One region of the Mycolicibacterium phlei genome, then DNA from elsewhere that is predicted to be linked to it. Evidence: predicted binding sites of a transcription regulator. Region 1 holds the regulator's gene; each other region holds the start of a gene.
The links. Region 1 encodes LexA, which represses DNA repair genes until DNA is damaged. Its sites were predicted from a motif close to CGAACANNTGTTCG; they were not measured.
Positions count from the first base shown of each region.

Region 2: the regulator LexA is predicted to act here: its motif matches at 3,213-3,226, upstream of cofD (2-phospho-L-lactate transferase).
Region 3: the regulator LexA is predicted to act here: its motif matches at 2,636-2,649, upstream of MPHLCCUG_RS07165 (error-prone DNA polymerase).

Region 1 covers NZ_CP014475.1:3,174,016-3,178,628, reverse strand. Annotated here, with positions in the region: gene MPHLCCUG_RS15325 (LGFP repeat-containing protein) at 95-2,380, shown strand; gene lexA (transcriptional repressor LexA) at 2,377-3,072, opposite strand; gene MPHLCCUG_RS15315 (LysM peptidoglycan-binding domain-containing protein) at 3,293-3,790, shown strand; gene nrdR (transcriptional regulator NrdR) at 3,949-4,419, shown strand; gene MPHLCCUG_RS15305 (PhzF family protein) at 4,422-4,613, opposite strand, start outside.
Region 2 covers NZ_CP014475.1:1,685,352-1,689,964, forward strand. Annotated here, with positions in the region: gene manB (mannose-1-phosphate guanylyltransferase ManB) at 1-85, shown strand, start outside; gene MPHLCCUG_RS07945 (NUDIX hydrolase) at 90-626, opposite strand; gene MPHLCCUG_RS07950 (coenzyme F420-0:L-glutamate ligase) at 623-1,966, opposite strand; gene cofD (2-phospho-L-lactate transferase) at 1,963-2,982, opposite strand; gene MPHLCCUG_RS07960 (WhiB family transcriptional regulator) at 3,443-3,703, shown strand; gene MPHLCCUG_RS07965 (metallopeptidase family protein) at 3,740-4,162, opposite strand; gene MPHLCCUG_RS07970 (DUF3499 domain-containing protein) at 4,319-4,613, shown strand, end outside.
Region 3 covers NZ_CP014475.1:1,503,107-1,507,719, forward strand. Annotated here, with positions in the region: gene MPHLCCUG_RS07150 (universal stress protein) at 1-518, shown strand, start outside; gene MPHLCCUG_RS07155 (hypothetical protein) at 523-990, opposite strand; gene MPHLCCUG_RS07160 (HNH endonuclease signature motif containing protein) at 1,036-2,487, opposite strand; gene MPHLCCUG_RS07165 (error-prone DNA polymerase) at 2,663-4,613, shown strand, end outside.

The DNA.
Region 1 (4,613 bases):
AAGATCGCGGACTTTTGGGTAATGACCGGCGGCTGACAGAAGGAAGACGGAGGCGCGAAATGTACGCGAATTCGCGCCGACCGCAGGAGGACGAATGATCGAGCGGAAAGGCCGGCGCACGACGAGGTGGGCTCGGACAGCGATCGGTCTGCTCGCGTGTGCCACAGGCCTGCTGGTGGCGCCGGCCGTGGTGACAGCACCGTTGCCCGTGTTGTCGGCCCCGGCGGCGCACGCCACCCCGGAGTCCGATGCCGACGCGGCGATCACCGTGGCCTGGGAGGCCACCGGCGGTGACGGCGGCCCGCTGGGGCCCAAGCAGGGTGGGGTGTACCCGGTCGGTGACGGGTTCGCGCAGAACTTCACCGGCGGCAAGATGTTCTTCACCCCGCAGACCGGCGCGCACTTCATGCAGGGCGCGATCCTGGAGAAGTACGAGTCTCTGGGCGGTCCCGCCGACAGCGACCTCGGCTTCCCGACCATCGACGACAGCCCCGGCAAGGCTCCCGGCAGCTTCAACACCACGTTCAGCGCCCCCGATCAGCCGGTGATCTTCTGGACCGCCGAGACCGGTGCCCGAGTGGTGCGCGGGGCGATCAACGCCGCCTGGGACAAGCTGGGCGGTTCCACGGGTGCGCTCGGAGTGCCCGCCGACGACGAGATGTACCGCGGCGACGTCGTCTCGCAGAAGTTCACCAACGGCGAGCTGTCCTACAACCTGCGCGAAAAGACCTTCACCACCGTGCCGCCCGAGCTGGCGGCCCAGCTGACCGACCTGCGGGTGCCGGACGACCCGGCGTCGGCCATCAACGCCGCCCGCCGCGCCGCAGGCGGACCGCTCGGCCCGCTCGGCGCCGCCGAGGGTGAGCCGTACGAGATCGGCGACGGCGGGCTCGCGCAGAACTTTGCCGGCGGCAAGATCTTCTACAGCCCGGCCACCGGCGCGCACGTCGTCACCGGGCAGGTGCTGGCCAAGTACGAGGCGCTCGGCGGACCCGAGGGTGACCTGGGCTTCCCGGTCACCAACGAGGTGGACGGCGGGCTGGGCACCGAGAGCAAGATGACGACGTTCGCCGCCGAGGACAAGCCGGTGATCTTCTGGACCCCGGACTACGGCGCGGTCGTCGTCCGCGGGCCCATCAAGGCCGCCTGGGACAAGCTGGACGGCGCCAAGGGCGAGCTCGGTGCGCCCACCGGCGATGCGACCGAGAGCGGTGACGTCCTCACCCAGAAGTTCAGCGGCGGCGTCGTCAACTGGAACCGGTCGACCGGCAAGTTCAGCACCGAACCGGCCAGCCTGGCCGGGGCGCTCGCCGACCTGCAGGTGCCGGGCGAGCAGGCACCCGCCGCCCAGGCCGAACCGCAGGCCGCCGACGACGAGGGCCGCCGCTGGTTCACCTGGAGCTGGTGGTGGCTGCTGGCCGTCATCCCGGTCCTGGTTCTGGTCGGGCTGATCGGCGTTGCCGCGGTCCGGCACCGGCGCGGCGGCGATGACTTCGGCTTCGACGAGGACCACCACGACGGCGATTACGATGGCGACTACGACGGCGACTATGACGGCGGTTACGACCGCGAGTACGACGAGGACCACGACGACGAGGGTCGGGACCGTGGCGAGGACCGCTACGGCGACGGGGACGAGACCGCCGCGGCGTTCGGTGACCGCTACGCCCGTGAGGGGCTGGGTGCGCTGTCGCCGCAGACACCGCCGGAGCTGAGCCTGTGGGCGCCGGGGGAGCGCAGCACCGACGTGCGGGACGACGAGGACCACGGGGACGCCCACGAGGGCGAGTACGAGGGCGAGTACGCCGAGGACAGGGAGCCCGTCGCGAGTCCGGACGACTACCTCGAGGATCCCGATCTCAACCCCGACGAGGTGGACACCGCGCCGACACGCGTGGTGACACCCGAGCAGCTCGCCGAGCTGCCGGATCTGTCCGATCCCGCCGACGACCAGCCCGAGGTGGTCAAGGTGGGCCCCGAGGTGGTCGAGGTGAGCGACGAAGCCGAGATCATCGGGGTGCCCGAGCCCGAACCCGAGCCCGAACCCGAGCCGGAAGCGCTTTCCGAGCCGGCTGCGGAGCCGGAAACCGGTGCGGCGCCCGGATTCTGGGGCACCTGGCAGCGGCCCCCGAGTGACGCGCTCACCGACACCGGCCGGCACGCCCGCATCGAGGTCGACGAGCCCGACGTGCACAGCCCGGCGTTCCGGCTGGCGTTCGGCGACTCCGATGAGGCACCGGAGGGCTACCCGATCAAGGCCGATTCGCGGACGGGCCGCTACTGGCTGCCCGAGACGCCCGGCTACGCCGAGGCGCGCGCCGAGATCTGGTTCTCCAGCGAGGAATTCGCCCGCACCAACGGGTTCGTCCGGGCGGACTAGATCTTCCGGATCACGGTGACGACCTTGCCCAGGATGGCGGCGTCGTTACCGGGGATCGGCTCGTAGGCCGGGTTGTGCGGCATCAGCCACACCTGCCCGCGGGTCCGCTTGAACGTCTTGACCGTCGCCTCGCCGTCGATCATCGCCGCGACGATGTCACCGTTGTCGGCGACGTTCTGCTGCCGCACGACGACCCAGTCACCGTCGCAGATCGCGGCGTCGACCATCGAGTCGCCGACCACCTTCAGCAGGAACAGCGAACCCTCGCCGACGAGCTCGCGGGGCAGCGGGAAGACGTCCTCGACGGCCTCCTCGGCCAGGATCGGGCCGCCTGCGGCGATCCGGCCCAGCACCGGTACGAACGTCGGCTCCGGCAGCGCGTCTGACCCGGCGACGTCGGTGGTGACGATCGGGGTGACGTTGTCGTCGGCGCCGCGGACGTCCACGGCCCGCGGCCGGTTGGGATCGCGCCGCAGGTAGCCCTTGCGCTCCAGGGTGCGCAGCTGGTGGGCCACCGAGGACGTCGAGGTCAGGCCCACCGCGTCGCCGATCTCGCGGATGCTCGGCGGGTACCCGCGCGTGGTGACCGAGGCGCGGATGACCTCGAGGATGGTGCGCTGGCGCTCGGTCAGCGTGGTGTCGGTGCTACGGCTCCCGCCGGTGCGGTCCGGAGTGTCGCTGCTGGAGTCCATGGGGGGAATGTAACCCGCGGCGCGGCATTAATCAAACATTTGTTCGACGTGTGTCGCGTGGGCATGGGGCAGGTCGGGCGGTCGGATTTCGCGGCGCGATTTTTTGTCGGTGCCCTGTTCTATCGTTTCGCAACAGTTCGATCACATGTTCTACCAATCGAACATCTGAGCGACTATGTTCGAACACAAGAGCGAACACAGCGGACGAAAGGGCAGCGCGATGACGATCCTCACCCCCCTCTCCACCCACCCGAGCCACACCGCCGACCACCTCCAGACCCGCACCGACACCCGCACCGCCACCGGCGGGCAGGTACGGCGGGCCCGGCCCGTGAACCGGCGGCGGCCACGGCCGGTCCGCCCGGGCGGGGCGCCCGCGCACTACCGCGGCACCGGGGTGCTGATGTCTCGGGCCTCGCACCGGCGCCGGCCCATCACCCCGGCCACCACCGTGCTGCTGTCGCTGGTGGCGGCGGGGATCACGGTGTGGCTGGGCCTGGTCGCCCAGTTCGGCGGTGTGGTCGGCGCCAGCCCGGCCGCGGTGCCCGAGCGGCTGGCCGTCGTGCAGGTGCAGACCGGGGAGACCCTGCACCAGGTGGCGCGGCGGGTCGCGCCGGATGCCCCGGCGGGCGAGATCGTGCAGCAGATCCGCGAGCTCAATCAGCTGAACTCGGCCGCGGTGGACGCTGGCCAGACCCTGATCGCTCCGGTCGGCTGATTTCCCGGCCGGCTCAAAGACCCTGTCAGGCAGTGATGTTCACCGACCGGGCCGCCGCCTACGTGCCGATCACCCCGGTGCTGGGCTATCGGGACGTCGCGCAGGTACCCTCGAAGAGGTTTGATGTCCTTGTTTGTTGGCGCGGCGAAGGAGCGGTAATGCACTGTCCGTTCTGTCGTCACCCCGACTCGCGCGTGGTCGACTCCCGGGAAACCGACGAAGGTCAGGCGATCCGCCGTCGGCGCTCGTGTCCGGAGTGTGGTCGGCGGTTCACCACGGTCGAGACCGCCGTCCTTGCCGTCGTCAAGCGCAGCGGCGTCACCGAACCCTTCAGCCGGGAGAAGGTCATCAAGGGCGTCCGGCGGGCCTGCCAGGGCCGTCAGGTCGACGACGACGCACTGAACCTGCTGGCCCAGCAGGTGGAGGACACCGTCCGCGCCTCCGGTGCGCCCGAGGTGCCCAGCCACGAGGTGGGGCTGGCGATCCTGGGGCCGCTGCGCGATCTCGACGAGGTCGCCTATCTGCGGTTCGCCTCGGTGTACCGCGGCTTCACCTCCGCGGAGGACTTCGCGCGCGAGATCGAGGCGCTGCGCGCCCACCGCAACTCTCCGCAGCCGACGGCCAGCTAGCGTCAGCCGAGCTGCTTGACGCCGTCGCTGACCACCCGGCCGGCCACGCGCACCCACCCCTCCGGGCTCCACCGGGTGTGGATGTGGGATCCCCGGCCCTGCACGATGTGCAGATCCCGGCTCAGGTAGTCGGTGATCCGCACGGCCGCGGCGCCGGTGGCCTCGTCCTCGCCGACGCCCAGATCGGTCGCGAA
Region 2 (4,613 bases), 1.5 Mb from region 1:
GCGGTGCGAACTGCTGCGCGGTGCGCGGGTGTGGCCGGGAGTCCAGATCCCCGACGGCGGCATCCGCTTCTCCACCGACGTCTGACGAATCAGCGTCTGCGGGCGGCCTCGGCCAGTTGCGTCAGCCCGAAATCGCAGTCGTCGGGCAGCGAGTCGAGCGGCCACCAGCGCAGGTCCAGCGACTCGTCGCTGACCACGATCTCGGCATCCGCGGGCGCGTGCACGATGAACTGCAGGTCCAGGTGCCGGGTGGGCACGCCGAGCGAACACGTCACCGGGTGTACGTGCAACGCGGCCAGGGTCGGGTCGATGACCAGCCCGTCGATACCGGACTCCTCGGTGGCCTCCCGCAGCGCGGCCGCGAGCACCGACTCGTCGCCGGGCTCGCAGTGACCGCCCAGTTGCAGCCAGCGCCCGAACCGCGGGTGCAGGGTGAGCAGTGCGTGAGTTCCGGTGTGGTCCAACACCAGAGCGCTTCCGGTCACATGCCCGGGTGCGCACTCGCGCAGGCAGCCGTCGGGCCTGGCCGCCAGAAACGCCAACACCGCGTGCCGCAATGTGTCCTGGGCGGGATCGTCGGTCTGCCAGTCGGTGAGCACGTCGACGGCCGAGGAGTGCAGGCTCATTTGCGCACCAGCAGTCCGTCGACGGGAGCCGGGTCGCGCGGACTCGGCGGACCGTCCTGCGGATAGCCGATCGCGACGGCGCCCAGCGGTTCCCACTCGGCGGGCAGGTCGAGCTGCTCGCGGACCAGATCGGCGGCGAAGATCGTCGAGCCGATCCAGCAGCTGCCCACCCCGCGCACGGCCAGTGCCACCAGCAGCGCCTGTACCGCCGCACCGACCGCCACGGTGAACATGGTGTGCTCGGCGGCGGTGCGCTCGGCGTCGGGATAGGAGTGCGCGCCGTCGGGCACCAGGAACGGGATCACGACTTCCGGTGCGTCGTAGAGAATCTGGCCGCGGCCGATGCGGCGTTCCACCCAGTCGGCGGGCTTGCCGTCACCGAGCAGGTCGCGGCGCCACTTGTCCCTCATCCGGTCCAGCAGTGCGGTGCGGGTGTCACGGCCCTGCAGCCACACGAACCGCACGGGCCTGGTGTGGTGTGGCGCGGGGGCGGTGAGCGCCTCGGCCACCGCGCTTTCCACCAGCTGCGGGTCGACGGGTTGATCGGCGAACCGGCGCACCGAGCGGCGCAGCAGCTGGGCCTGGCTGCGACCCAGCGCGATCGCCTCCTCGGTGCCCAGCCAGAACAGGTCCTCCTCGCCGGCGCGCACCAGATGGCGTGCGGTGGAACCGTCGTCGGCGAGGCGCAGCCCGCGCACCACCGCGACGGGGATGTCGGTCAGCTTGCCCTTCACCAGATCCGCCGCCGCGGCGATCTCGTCGGCGACCGCGATCTCGGTGACGATCAACTCGTTTCCGTGGCGGTCGACCGAACCGCCGTAGTTGTGCAGCACTTTCAGGCCCGCCGCGCCGATCGCGACGTCGGTCTGCCCGTTGCGCCACGCGCGGCCCATGGTGTCGGTGATCACCACCCCGACCGTCACGCCGAGTCGATCACGCAGCGCTGCGCGCAGTTTCGCCGCGCTGCCGTCGGGATCGGTTGGCAGCAGCGCCAGTTCGGCGGAGTCGACGTTGGAGCCGTCCACCCCTGCGGCGGCCTGCACCAGGCCGATCGCGTTCTCGGTGATCAGCGTGCGCCCCTTGCGGGCCAGCACCCGTACCGCCTCGGCGTCGATCAGCCTGCGGCGCAGCGCGTCCCGTTCCTCCGGATCGGCGGGCGCGTCGACGATGCGGCCCTCGCACTTGGACAGCACCTTGCTGGTGACCACCAGCACGTCGTCGTCGCGCAGCCACGGTGCGGCCGCGGCGATGGCGGCGGCGAGGTCGTCGCCGGGCCGGAACTCGGGTAGCCCCGGTACGGGCAGCAACTCCACCGCGGCGGCGGCGCCGTGTCCGGTCATGGCGTCACACCGGCGAGTTCGAGTCCCGCGCGGACCATTTCGGCGGTCGCCGCGGGGTCGGTCATCAGCAGCGGCACGGCACGCACCTGAACACCGTCGATCTCGGCGTGGTCGCCCTCGTGGATGAGCCAGCCGTCGAGGATACCGACCTTGGAGCGGGCGCCGAAGTGCCTGCCCACCGCCTCGGAGGTGCTCTCCACCCCGATCACCGACAGGCACTCATCGGCCATGCCGCGCAACGGCTTCCCGCCGATGATGGGGGAGTAGCCGATGACCGGTGCCGGTGTCGACCGCAGTGCGCCGCGGATGCCGGGGATCGCCAGGATCGCGCCGATGCTGACTACCGGGTTCGACGGTGCGATCAACACCACGTCGGCGGTCTCGATGGCCTCCACCACACCCGGGCCCGCGGTGGCCTGTTCGGCGCCGACGAACGCGAAGCTGTGCGTCGGCACCTTCGCGCGGTAGCGCACCCACCACTCCTGGAAGTGGATGGCCTGTTTCTCGCCCGCGTGTTCGCCGGGGCCGGGATCGGTGATGACGACGTGGGTTTCGCAGCGGTCGTCGCTGGCCGGAAGCAGTCGCGCGCCGGGTGACCACCGCTTGCACAGCGCCTCGGTCACCTGTGAGAGCGGGTAGCCGGCGCGCAGCATCTGGCTGCGCACCAGATGGGTGGCCAGATCGCGGTCGCCGAGACCGAACCAGTCGGGCTGCACTCCGTAGGCGGCGAGTTCCTCTTTGGCGTGCCAGGTTTCGTTGCGGTGTCCCCAGCCGCGCTCGGGATCGATGCCGCCGCCGAGGGTGTACATGCACGTGTCGAGGTCGGGGCAGATGCGGACGCCGAACATCCAGGCGTCGTCGCCGATATTTACGACTGCGGTAAGCTCATGCGCAGCGGTACCAGACGCACCATCAGCATCATCCGTACCACCGAATTGCCCCAGCCCCAGCAGATGTTGGACGCCGAGCAGGAATCGGGCGCCACCGACACCACCGACGAGAACTGTGACCTTCACATCGACCGAGACTAGGCCGTCGATGCGAAACACGTTCGGGCAGGAGCACCGGCCGGGGGCGATGTGAGGGTGGTGTGACGGACACGCCGAAGCGCGACTCGCCGGAATTCGGTCACGGAATGGTATGAATTCCTGTTCTAGCGCTTGACCGGGACAGCTCTCGCGTGTGTAATCACACCAGTGTCATTTCCCGGTAGGCCATCCGGTTTTCGGTGCCGCAGACCGAGATTCGATCACTTGTTCGAATGGAGGGCCGCGCATCCCGGGTGCATCTCGGGGGCGGGGCGACATTGGGGATCTACGAGACCAGGTGAGGAGGCGGAAGATGTCTTTTGAGCGCGGCGAACTCAATCGTCTTGTTCGGTTTGACGACCGGGCGTTCGGCTCAGCAGACAGCGCACCGCACACCGATTCCGGTCCGGCACCGGTTGAGACGCCGCGGCGTCCCCAGCTAAGTCTGGTGCCGGAACCGATCGATGTTGTGCCGTCGCTTACCCCCGAGGACGAACTCTGGCAGGAGCGCGCACTGTGCGCGCAGACCGACCCGGAGGCGTTCTTCCCGGAGAAGGGTGGTTCGACCCGCGAGGCCAAGCGCATCTGCCAGGGTTGCGAGGTGCGCGACGCGTGCCTGGAGTACGCCCTGGCCAATGACGAGCGCTTCGGCATCTGGGGCGGGCTCTCCGAGCGCGAACGCCGTCGCCTCAAGCGCGGCATCGTCTAACCGCGCCGGACGTTTCACTCGGGGGATCCGGGGGGATCAGTCGTCGTCGATCGTCGGATCGATGACCGAGGGTTCAACACCCAGATAGGTGGCCACCTCGGCCACCAGAATCTCATGCAACAACTCTTCGAGCTCGATCGGATCTTTCGCCCGTCGCTCGATCGGTTTGCGGAACAACACTATTCGCGCCCGCGTCGGGTTACCGCGGACGTCCACGCCCGCCGGGATCAACCGGGCCAGGGCCACCGGCCCGTCGGCGACGACCTCCGGCGGCCACTGCACACTGTCGGGGTCCTTCGGCGTCATCCGCGGAACCTCGTCGACCGCGACGTCAAGCGCCCGCAGTCGGTCCTGCCACCGCCGCTCGATCGGCTCGTAGGCCTCCAGCACCGCCATGTCGAACTTCTCGGCCCGGGTACGCCACCCGGGCACGGTCGGCGGCAGCAGCGGCCCGCGCATCTCGCGGCCGCGCCGTGAACGCAGGTATCCCCGCTTGGCCACCGCGGCGGTGCTCCTTCCTAAATGTCAACAGGATCGTAACGGTTGGAACTCGGCCGCCCGGTAGCGCAGCGTGTCCCGGAGCGCGCCGCGTGCGGCCACGATAGATTCCTGGTCGTGAATGTTCCCCGTCGCTGCTGCCGGCCCGGGTGTCCGCACTATGCGGTCGCGACGCTGACCTTCGTGTACGCCGACTCGACCGCTGTCGTCGGCCCGCTGGCCACGGTTGCCGAACCGCATTCGTGGGATCTGTGCGTGATGCACGCTGGCCGCGTCACCGCTCCGCGCGGCTGGGAACTGGTCCGTCACGCCGGTCCGCTGCCCAGTCACCCCGATGAGGACGACCTCGTCGCGCTCGCCGAGGCGGTGCGCGAGGGGCGTGACGTCGCGCCTCCGGTCAACGGGATCGTCG
Region 3 (4,613 bases), 1.7 Mb from region 1:
AGCTGCTGCACTCGTCTCCCATTCCGGTTGCGGTGGCGCCGCGGGGCATTCGCGAGTCGCCGGTGGACCGGGTCGCGGAGGTGACGTGCGCGCTGGGGGAGCGGGACGGCGCGGATCTGCTGCTGGAGACGGCGGTGCGGTTCAGCCGGGCGGCGGGGACGCCGTTGCGGTTGGTGTCGCTGGTGGCGCTGGATCCGGCGTTCGGCACGCTGCGCGGCGACTCCGAGGCGGTCCGCCAGCGCGCTCTGGCCCACGCGCGTCACGTGCAGGAGTCCGCCAAAGCCGAACTGCCGCCGGACTTTCCGGTGACCTCCATGATCGTCGACGGCGAGACCGTGGAGGAGGCGGTGGGCAAGCTGAGCTGGCAGGACGGCGACCTGATCATGGTGGGCTCAAGCCGGCTGGGCGCACCGCGGCGGTTGTTCCTCGGCTCGACCGCGGCCAAAATGCTGCGGGTGCTCAACGTGCCCATGGTGGTGGTGCCCCGCGATCAGTTGGGCCGCGAGGATCTGCCCTAGCGGATCAGAAGAACAGCCGACGTACGTCGTTCCTGTCCAGTTGCCACATCACTGTCCGGCCGTCGGCATGAACGTCGACTTTGACGTTCGAGGGTGAACCGCCGAAGGCAGTCATCTTCACGAGGCCCTCGTACTGGTGCTCAGCCACCCTCACTAGGGCGATGTCCAGCACTTCAATCCCCAGTCTGGATCGTTCGGGGTCACTGAAGTGCTCTCGCATGTTGGTCAACACCTCGGCTTCAAGCCCAGCCAGCGCCGCATTCTCGGCAGCGATACGTGCCTGCTCCTCTGCCGCCTCGCGCTCGGCCCGTACAGCCGCGACATCGGCAGAGTTCGCGGTTGGTGCGCCTTCAACGCGGCGGCCGTCCATCAGGCCCGGGGCCGCAAGAACACCGGCGCCGACCATCAACACCAATGCCCTTACCACCGAAAAAATCCGAGGCCACTTGCGCGCGATGACTATTCCCCCCATGCGCCGAATGCTAACGAGGGTGACTGACACACGTGCCCTGGCCGCTCACGGTGGCGGCCGGTTGCGTTCGGCCTCTGTCGCCTGAGCGCGGTTCTGTGCGCGGGTGCGCCTGCGGCGCGGCATCTTCAGACCGCGCGCCGCATCGTCGGCGAGCTCCGCGTCGGGGTCGACGACCGCCGGTGCGGTCGGGCGGCACAGCGCCGGGAACTGCAACCTGCTACCCGGGTGCGTGGTGTACCTCTGCCCGGTGGGGGAGAGCCACTCGACGGTGCCGTCCGGCAATTGATGATCGCGCCAGCCGAGGAAGGTCTTCACCAGGTGGTGAAAACGGCACAGACATTTGAGGTTCGACGCCTGCGTCTTGCCCCGTGGATACGGGATTGTGTGGTCGAGGTCGCACCGGGTGGCCGGCTTGTGACAGCCCGGGAACCGGCACGTCAGATCCCGGCAGCGCACGAACCACGTCAGCGCCGCCGATGGAAACCGTCCCCTCTCCGGCGGCGCATCGCCGGGATGTTTGACCGGCTGCCGCTTGGCGACAGCCAGTTTCGCCGCCACGATCGGCGCCGGCAACACCCCGCGGCCCATCACGTGACCCGGCTCGGTCTGAGCCGGGCCGGTCAGCGTGGGGTCGTTCGGTTCGATCGTCTCGACGGGCCTGGCGCCGTCGAGCTCGGCCGGCGTCGCGTCCTCGAGCGTGTCCTCGTTGGCCACCACGTGCACCACCACATGGCTGGCCGTCAGCCCCGCGGCGGGGCACTCGTCGGACCCACAGGCGCACGGCATGCGGTCGGCGCCGGCCATGGCGGGCGCCACCGCGTCGGCGCGGCGCTGCTCCAGGGTGCGGGGGTCGTTCTCGCATACCGTGGCGGCCAGCGCGTCCAGGCGCCGGTCGATGTACTCGCCGTCGTGACTGAGCACCGATGCGTCGATGAAGGCGACACCGGACCCGTTCGTGTCCGGCTTGACCTCGAAATACCGGCTGCGGGAGCTGTTCTCGGCGCGACGGACCGCGGCGGGATCATACCGGTCCACCCAGTAGTCGATCGCGGTCTGCAACTTCGGCTGTGACAGCGCCGTCCACTCCTCCACATGCTCGGCGATCGCGGCGTCGACCGCGGCCATCGCATCGGGGTCCTTGATCAGAAGGGTCCGGTTCACGATGGCGGTGACGATGCGGTAGGTGATCACGCCGGTGAGGAACACCGCGTTGGTGCGCGGCAACCGGTCCCGCAGTGCGACCGCCACCTCCAGCTGCGCGGCCGCGATCCCCGTCGACACGTGCTGGGTCGCCGCGATCACCGCGGTGACCGCGGCGAAGTTGTCGATGATCCACTGCTCGCGGTCCGCCGAGCCGTCGGCGGCGTACATCTGGTCCAGGACGTCGGCGCAGGCGGACAGTCGGCGCGCGCAGGCGGCGTTCTCCACGCGCGCCCATCCGCCCGCCGCCTCGGCACCCCCGGTGCCGTCGACCGCCTCCACCAACTGATCGAACATACGAACGAATTTACCGAGGTTGACCGCTCAGTGGGACGGTCAAGTGCACATCTGTGGATAAAGTCGCCGTTGGGGATAACCGCCCGTTTTACCTGCTAGAAGTGCAGATAGTGCCACCGTAAGCGGGTAAGGTGGACAACTGTCGTCTCGAACGCCTGTTCGATACACTGGGCGTATGGGCTGGCACACCGGACCACCGAGCTGGTCGGAGATGGAGCGGGTACTCAACGGCAAACCGCGCCGCGCCGGCAGCTGGCCGATCGACCAACAACTAGGTGACGGCGGCGACAGCCCGGCCTGGTCGCGCAAACGCGAACAGTACGAACCCGCCGACGTCCAGCGGCCCACCTCGCCGGTGCCGTACGCCGAACTGCACGCGCACTCGGCCTACAGCTTCCTCGACGGCGCCAGCACGCCCGAGGAACTCGTCGAGGAGGCGGTCCGGCTCGACCTGCGCGCCATCGCGCTGACCGACCACGACGGTCTCTACGGGGTGGTGCGCTTCGCCGAGGCCGCCAGGGAGCTCGACATGGCGACCGTGTTCGGCGCCGAGCTGTCCCTGGGCGGTGGCGACCGCACCCGCGACCCCGACCCGCCGGGCCCGCATCTGCTGGTGCTGGCCCGCGGCCCCGAGGGCTACCGGCGGCTGTCCCGCGAGCTCGCCAGGGCCCACCTGGCCGGCGGTGAGAAGGGGGTGCTCCGCTACGACTACGACGCGCTGACCGAGGCGGCGGGCGGTCACTGGCACATCCTCACCGGTTGCCGCAAAGGCCATGTCCGCCAGGCGCTTTCCACCGGCGGCCCGGAGGCGGCCGCCGCAGCGCTGGCCGACCTGGTGGACCGGTTCGGCCGCGACCGGGTCAGCGTCGAACTCACCCACCACGGTCATCCCTGCGACGACGAGCGCAACGCCGTGCTGGCCGACCTGGCGCCGCGCTTCGGCCTCAGCGTCGTCGCCACCACCGCCGCGCACTTCGCCGAACCGTCCCGCGGACGACTGGCGATGGCGATGGGCGCCATCCGCGCCCGCCACTCACTGGACGAGGCCGCCGGATACCTCGCCCCGCTGGGTGGATCGCATCTGCGCTCGGGCGCCGAGATGGCGCGGCTGTTCGCCGACCGGCCCGAAGTCGTCACCGCCGCGGCCGAACTCGGCGAGCAGTGCGCCTTCGAGCTCGCGCTGATCGCACCCCAGCTGCCGCCGTTCGACGTTCCCGAGGGCCACACCGAGAACAGCTGGCTGCGACATCTGACCATGGAGGGGGCGAGCCGCCGCTACGGCCCGCCGCACCGTGCCCCGCGGGCCTACGCGCAGATCGAACACGAGCTGAGAATCATTGAGCAGCTGGACTTCCCGGGCTACTTCCTGGTCGTCCACGACATCACCCGGTTCGGCAAGGAGAACGGAATCCTGTGCCAGGGCAGGGGATCGGCGGCCAATTCGGCGGTCTGCTACGCGCTCGGGGTCACCAACGTCGACCCGATCGCCAACGACCTGCTGTTCGAGCGCTTCCTGTCTCCGGCACGCGACGGTCCACCGGACATCGACATCGACATCGAGTCCGACCTGCGCGAGCAGGTGATCCAGTACGTCTACAACCGCTACGGCCGCGACTACGCCGCCCAGGTCGCCAACGTCATCACCTACCGGGGCCGCAGCGCGGTCCGCGACATGGCCCGCGCGCTGGGCTATTCGCAGGGCCAGCAGGACGCCTGGAGTAAACAGCTCGGCCAGTGGGGCGACCTCACCGAGGCCCCGCACACCGACGACATCCCCGAGCAGGTGATCGAACTGGCCAAGCAGGTCGCCAACCTGCCCCGCCACATGGGCATCCACTCCGGCGGCATGGTGATCTGCGACCGCCCGATCGCCGACGTGTGCCCGGTGGAGTGGGCCCGCATGGAGAACCGCAGCGTGCTGCAGTGGGACAAAGACGACTGTGCGGCAATCGGTCTGGTCAAGTTCGACCTGCTCGGCCTGGGCATGCTCTCGGCACTGCACTACTGCATCGACCTGGTCCGCGAACACAAGGGCATCGAGGTCGATCTCGCCCAGCTGGACCTGTCCGAACCGGCCGTCTACGAGATGCTGCAGAAGGCCGACTCGGTCGGGGTGTTCCAGGTCG